One region of the Pseudomonas sp. S04 genome, then DNA from elsewhere that is predicted to be linked to it. Evidence: predicted binding sites of a transcription regulator. Region 1 holds the regulator's gene; each other region holds the start of a gene.
The links. The regulator sigma-54, encoded in region 1, starts transcription at its own class of promoters, with help from an activator protein. The targets are predictions, from matches to a motif close to ANTGGCATNNANNTTGCTNT.

Region 1 (2,223 bases):
CACGGACCACAACGTGCGTGAAACCCTGGACATCTGCGAAACCGCCTACATCGTCAACGATGGTCAACTGATCGCAGAAGGTGACGCTGAAACCATCCTGGCCAACGAACTGGTCAAGGAAGTGTACCTGGGCCATGAGTTCCGCCTTTAAGCTGCGAGGCGTCTGGTCTGCCGGCAGAGCGGATTGTCAATGAAAGCCTTAATATTTTTATTGTCATGACGCTCTAGGCAAACACTTCAGTTTCAGGCATATAATTTGCTTAAGTTTGGCGCTCCGGCGCCCTGTAGTGGATGGCGCACGTGCGCCGGCGAATAAGGTGTTAAGCCCCAGCCATGAAACCATCGCTAGTCTTGAGAATGGGCCAGCAGCTGACGATGACACCGCAGCTGCAACAGGCCATCCGCCTGCTCCAATTGTCGACCCTGGACCTGCAACAGGAAATCCAGGAAGCCTTGGAGTCAAATCCAATGCTCGAACGCCAGGAAGAAGGCGACGACTTCGATAACGCCGACCCGATGGCGGACAACATCGAGCACAAACCCAACACCGACGTCCAGGAACCCTCCTACCAGGAAACCGCCCCCACGGTGGATAACCTCGAGGAAGGAGAATGGAACGAGCGCATTCCCAATGAACTACCGGTCGACACCGCCTGGGAAGACGTCTACCAGACCAGTGCCAGCAGCTTGCCCAGCAACGATGACGACGAGTGGGACTTCACCACCCGCACCTCCGCCGGGGAAAGCCTGCAGAGCCACTTGCTCTGGCAATTGAACCTGTCCCCGATGTCCGACACCGATCGCCTGATCGGCGTGACCCTGATCGACTGCATCAACAACCAGGGTTACCTGGACGAAACCCTTGAGGAGATTCTCGAGGCATTCGACCCGGAACTGGACATCGAGCTGGACGAAATCGAAGCCGTCCTGCACCGCATCCAGCAATTCGAACCCGCCGGCATCGGCGCCCGCAACCTGGGCGAGTGCCTGTTGCTGCAATTGCGCCAGCTGGCCGCCAAGACCCCTTGGCTGGCAGAAGCCAAGCGCCTGGTCAGCGATTACATCGACCTGCTCGGCAGCCGCGACTACAGCCAACTGATGCGGCGCATGAAGCTCAAGGAAGACGAACTGCGCCAGGTCATCGAACTGGTCCAGAGCCTCAACCCGCGACCTGGCTCGCAGATCGAGTCCAGCGAAGCCGAGTACGTGGTGCCGGATGTGATCGTGCGCAAGGACAACGAGCGCTGGCTGGTGGAACTGAACCAGGAGTCGGTACCGCGCTTGCGGGTCAATCCCCAGTACGCCGGATTCGTCCGTCGCGCTGACACCAGCGCCGACAACACCTTCATGCGCAATCAGTTGCAGGAGGCGCGCTGGTTCATCAAGAGCCTGCAAAGCCGCAACGAAACCCTGATGAAAGTGGCCACCCAGATCGTCGAGCACCAGCGCGGCTTTCTCGAATATGGCGACGAGGCGATGAAGCCGTTGGTCCTGCATGACATTGCCGAAGCGGTAGGCATGCACGAGTCGACGATTTCCCGGGTCACCACGCAAAAATTCATGCATACCCCGCGCGGTATCTATGAGCTGAAATACTTTTTCTCAAGCCACGTCAGCACCTCCGAAGGCGGCGAATGCTCGTCCACGGCGATCCGCGCGATCATCAAAAAACTGGTTGCCGCGGAAAATCAGAAAAAGCCGTTGAGTGACAGCAAGATCGCTGGTTTACTGGAGGCACAAGGTATTCAGGTAGCCCGTCGTACCGTCGCCAAGTACCGCGAATCCCTCGGGATCGCGCCTTCGAGTGAACGCAAGCGATTGATGTAACGGGCCACGCCACAGCGTTCCAGGGTGTTTTCGAAATCTTTCGCAGACACCCTAGTGGCAGGCAACTCGGCCTGCCGCCTTATGCACTGGCAACGAAGGAGAAGCTGTATGCAAGTCAACATCAGTGGACACCAACTGGAAGTTACCGAACCTCTGCGCACCTACATCGGCGAAAAACTCGACCGGCTGGAGAGGCATTTCGACAAGATCACCAACGTGCAAGTCACGATGAACGTCGAGAAGCTGTTGCAGAAAATCGAAGCCACGCTGCATATCCCCGGCGGAGAAGTAGTCGCCAATGCCGAGCATACGGACATGTATGCCGCCATTGACCTGCTGACCGACAAGCTGGACCGTCAACTTAAAAAGCATAAGGAAAAGACCCAGAGCCTCCTT
Region 2 (2,223 bases), 2.8 Mb from region 1:
CATGTCCGGGGCGATCTTGATCGCCAGGGGTACATGCTTGCCGTGCCGCAGGGCCAACTCGGCGCGGCGCGTGGCCAGGTCGGCGAGCAGTTGCTTGAGCGAATCACCAAACTGCAGGCTGCGCAGCCCCGGGGTATTGGGGGAGCTGACGTTGACCGTGACATAGCTGGCGTGGGCGTAGACCTTGTCCAGGCAGATCAGGTAATCGTCGACCGCACGCTCGACCGGGGTATCGAAATTCTTGCCGATGTTGATCCCCAGCACGCCCTTGTACTTGGCCGCCGCGACCCGGGCCAGCAAATGATCGACGCCGAGGTTGTTGAACCCCATGCGATTGATGATCGCCTCGGCTTGCGGCAAGCGGAAAATCCGTGGTTTGGGATTTCCCGGTTGCGGGCGCGGGGTGATGGTGCCGATTTCGACAAAACCAAAACCGAGCTGGGCAAAGCCGTCGATGGCCGCGCCGTTCTTGTCCAGGCCTGCAGCCAGGCCGACCGGGTTGGGGAAGTCCAGGCCCATGACATTCACCGGCACATGGGCCGGCGCCTTGCACAGCAAGCCGTTCAGGCCCAGGCGTCCGCCCGCGCCGATCAAGTCCAGGGACAGATCGTGGGAGGTTTCCGGGGAGAGTTTGAACAGCAGTTGGCGGGCCAGGGTATACATGGGCGGGCTTGACTCGGTCGGCGGCGAAATAAGGCGGCGATTATAGCCGGGCATCGGGGTCGCAGGCGAGGTACATGTACAAATCCCTCGGCAATGGCATATGCCTTGCACCGTGAACCCTATCCGTACTCATGCCAGCGCCGGGATGAGTCGAAAGACCATGGCGTCGTCATCCGACTTGGCTTGCACAGGGGCCCGGGGCGACGCTTTTTTTTGCAAGGTGCACTCTCGATGAACGAACCATCAGTCGGCCCGCTGGCCTGGGTCAACGGCAGCGACGCGCCGGAAAAGACCTCGATCAACCTGGGCTTCATGGCCCTGAGCGATTGCGCCTCGGTGGTCGTAGCCGCCACCCAGGGCTTCGCTCAGCCTTATGGCCTGACCTTGAACCTCAAGCGCCAATCGTCCTGGGCCAACCTGCGGGACAAGCTGGTCAGCGGAGAGCTGGACGCCGCTCATAGCCTCTATGGCCTGGTGTACGCGGTACACCTGGGCATCGGCGGCGTGGCCGCCACCGACATGGCCGTGCTCATGGGCCTGAATCAGAACGGGCAGAGCATCAACCTTTCCCACGGCCTGCAAAGCCTGGGCGTGACCAGTCCTGAGGCGCTGGATCGGCACGTGCACCAAACTCGCCCAAAACTCACCTTCGCCCAGACCTTCCCCACCGGCACACACGCCATGTGGTTGTATTACTGGCTGGCCAGCCAGGGTATTCATCCGCTGCAGGATGTCACCAGCGTGGTGGTGCCACCGCCGCAGATGGTCGCGCATCTGCAGGCCGGGCGGATCGACGGGTTTTGCGTGGGCGAACCCTGGAGCGCCAGTGCGGTGCAACAGAACCTCGGCTTTACCCTGGCGACGAGCCAGGCCATCTGGCCTGACCACCCGGAAAAAGTCCTCGGCTGCACGCGCGCCTTCGTCGAGCAATACCCCAATACCGCCCGGGCGCTGGTGATGGCGATCCTGGAAGCCAGCCGGTTCATCGAACAAAGCCCGGAAAACCGCCGCAGCACCGCACAGTTGCTCAGCGCCGCCGACTACCTCGACACCCCGGTGGACAACATTGCACCGCGCTTGCTGGGCGATTACGCCGACGGGCTCGGCAATCGCTGGCAGGACCCGCACCCGCTGCGTTTTCACGGCCATGGCGAGGTGAACATGCCCTACTTGAGCGACGGCATGTGGTTCATGACCCAGTTCCGCCGCTGGGGCTTGCTGCGCGACGATCCGGATTACCTGGGCGTGGCACGCCAGGTCCAGCAACTGGGCCTGTACCGCGACGCGGCCGGGGCCCTGGGCATAACCGCGGACAGCCATGAGATGCGCAGCAGCCAACTGATCGACGGCAAGATCTGGGACGGTGCGGACCCGGCGGCCTATGCCCGCGGTTTCAGCCTGCACGCCATGACCGACACCCCCACTCTGCGCGCCCAGCCCTGACAGGAGAGCATGAGCATGTTGCGAATCCTGCTGATCAACGACACCGCAAAAAAAGTCGGACGCCTGAAGTCCGCCCTGACTGAAGCCGGGTTTGAGGTGATCGACGAATCCGGCCTG
Region 3 (2,223 bases), 510 kb from region 1:
GCCAGCTGGGCGACGAACTCGCTGTTGTCCTGCGGGTCGAGGGGGTTCTGGTTCTTCAACTGAGTCACCAGCAGTTGCAGGAACGCGTCCTTGCCCAGCTCGTTCTTGCCGGTCTTGCTGCCGGCAGCGGCCGCCAGGCCGTCATTGCTGGTGTTGGTGACGGTGGTCTTGGAGTTCGCAAGAATGTCGTTGAGACTCAGGCCACTGGTGGAATCGGTAACACTCATCGACGCTGCCCCTTATCACTGACCGAGGGTCAGGACCTTCTGCATCATGGTCTTGGCGGTGTTCATCATTTCCGCGTTGGTCTGGAACGAACGGCTGGCGGAAATCATGTCGGCCATCTCTTCAACCACGTTGACGTTGGGGTAGTAGACGTAGCCCTTGGCGTCAGCCGCCGGATGGTTCGGCAGGTAGCGCGCTTCCAGATTGCTCTGGTCCTCGACCACGCCCAGCACTTGCACGCCCTGGCCGGCCGCGTCCTGGTTCTGGAACAGCGAGTCACCGCCGCCCGACTGGCCACCCTGGAACATGGTGGCAAATACCGGGTGCCGGGCACGGTAGGTCTGGTCGATGCTCGACGAGACGGTCTCGGCGTTGGCGATGTTACTGGCCACGGTGTTGAGGCGCGTGGTCTGGGCACTCATGCCACTACCGGCAATATTAAAAACACTCGACAGGGACATGAATTACTCTCCGCGCAGGGCCGCTACCAGCCCTTTGAATTTGCTATTGAGCAAGGTGAAGCTGGCCTGGAAGTTCACCGAGTTCTCGGCGTAGTTGGCCTGTTCCAGTTGGGCGTCCACGGTGTTCTGGTCGATCGACGGTTGCATCGGCGTGCGGTACAGCAGCGACTCGTCACCGCTGCTCAGGCCCCGGGCTTCGATATGACGGCTGTTGGTCTTGTTCAACGCGAAGCTGCCGTTCTTGCTCTTGTCGGCCTGGGCGGCCAGGACCGCCGAGAAATCCAGGTCCCGCGCCTTGTAGTTCGGCGTGTCGGCATTAGTGATGTTGTTGGCCAGCACTTCGGCACGCTGGGCGCGGAAGCTGAGGGCTTGTTGGTGGATACCGAGCGCTTTATCGAAGCTGATGCTCATGGCGCAAACCTTTGGGTGACCTGATTTTTCGTAACAGGCACAAAGCAAGCCCCGTGCCAGCTCGCCAGGCCCCGCAAACAGGGGCCTTGGCCGAAAGCGGCAAGGTGGCAATGCCAGAAAAGCGGCAAGCGTCTTCCGGCACCTGCCGCTTTTCTGCCGCCTTGGGCTGCTCGACAGGCGCGCTACAAGGATTGTGCAGCACGATAAAAAACGGGAGCCCCTGAGGACTCCCGCTTTTTTTGCCACCTGACCATCACTTGGCCTGGTAGATGATCCCCGGACTGCACTGGACCATCTGATAGTGATCCGGCAAGCCGTTGAGGGCTTCGGACGCGCCGAGGAACAGGTACCCGCCCGGCTTGAGCGTACTGTGAATGCGCAACAGGATGTCCTTCTTCACTTCGGCAGAGAAGTAGATCAGCACGTTGCGGCAGAACACGATGTCGAACTTGCCCAGGCTGGCATAGCTGTCCAGCAGGTTGAACGAGCGGAACTCCACCCGGCTCTTGATCGGCGCCTTGACCGCCCAACGCCCCGGCCCTTTCGGGTCGAAGAAACGCTGCAGGCGCTCTGGCGAAAGACCGCGGCCAATCGCCAGGCTGTCGTACTCGCCGGACTTGCAGTTGTTCAGCATGGTCCCGGAAAGATCGGTAGCGACAATCTGCACCCCCATCCGCAACTGGCCCATGTTGGTCCGCTCGAACTCGTCGATCGACATCGACAGCGAATAGGGTTCCTGCCCCGACGAACAGGCCGCCGACCAGATCCGCAGGCGCTGGCCGGGACTGGCCTTGATCGCTTCGGGCAAGACCTTGTTCTTCAACACTTCAAACGGATAGGTGTCACGAAACCAGAGGGTTTCGTTGGTGGTCATCGCGTCCACTACCATCTCGCGCAACCCACCGCGCGGCTGGACTTGAATGCGCTGGACCAGCTCACCCAACGACTTGATACCTTGCTGTTCCATCAGTTTGTTGAGACGGCTCGAGACCAGATACTGTTTGTTTTCACCGAGCAAAATGCCACAGGCTTTTTCCAGGAAGACCCGGAACTGTTCGAAATCCAAATTACCCGTAGACAATGATGCCGCCTCTAAAATCGTGTTGATCGCCAGGGGCAAAGGCCA

Region 2: a site for sigma-54 is predicted at 756-775, ahead of PspS04_RS18710 (CmpA/NrtA family ABC transporter substrate-binding protein). Genes of this name have one in related genera too.
Region 3: a site for sigma-54 is predicted at 1,139-1,158, ahead of flgB (flagellar basal body rod protein FlgB). Genes of this name have one in related genera too.

The regions. Positions count from the first base shown of each region.
Region 1 is NZ_CP019427.1:970,667-972,889, reverse strand. Features, by position in the region: gene lptB (LPS export ABC transporter ATP-binding protein) at 1-151, shown strand, start outside; gene PspS04_RS04120 (RNA polymerase factor sigma-54) at 334-1,827, shown strand; gene hpf (ribosome hibernation-promoting factor, HPF/YfiA family) at 1,936-2,223, shown strand, end outside.
Region 2 is NZ_CP019427.1:4,255,513-4,257,735, forward strand. Features, by position in the region: gene PspS04_RS18705 (quinone-dependent dihydroorotate dehydrogenase) at 1-663, opposite strand, end outside; gene PspS04_RS18710 (CmpA/NrtA family ABC transporter substrate-binding protein) at 895-2,106, shown strand; gene PspS04_RS18715 (ANTAR domain-containing response regulator) at 2,122-2,223, shown strand, end outside.
Region 3 is NZ_CP019427.1:1,477,963-1,480,185, reverse strand. Features, by position in the region: gene flgD (flagellar hook assembly protein FlgD) at 1-227, opposite strand, end outside; gene flgC (flagellar basal body rod protein FlgC) at 243-686, opposite strand; gene flgB (flagellar basal body rod protein FlgB) at 690-1,097, opposite strand; gene cheR (protein-glutamate O-methyltransferase CheR) at 1,351-2,178, opposite strand.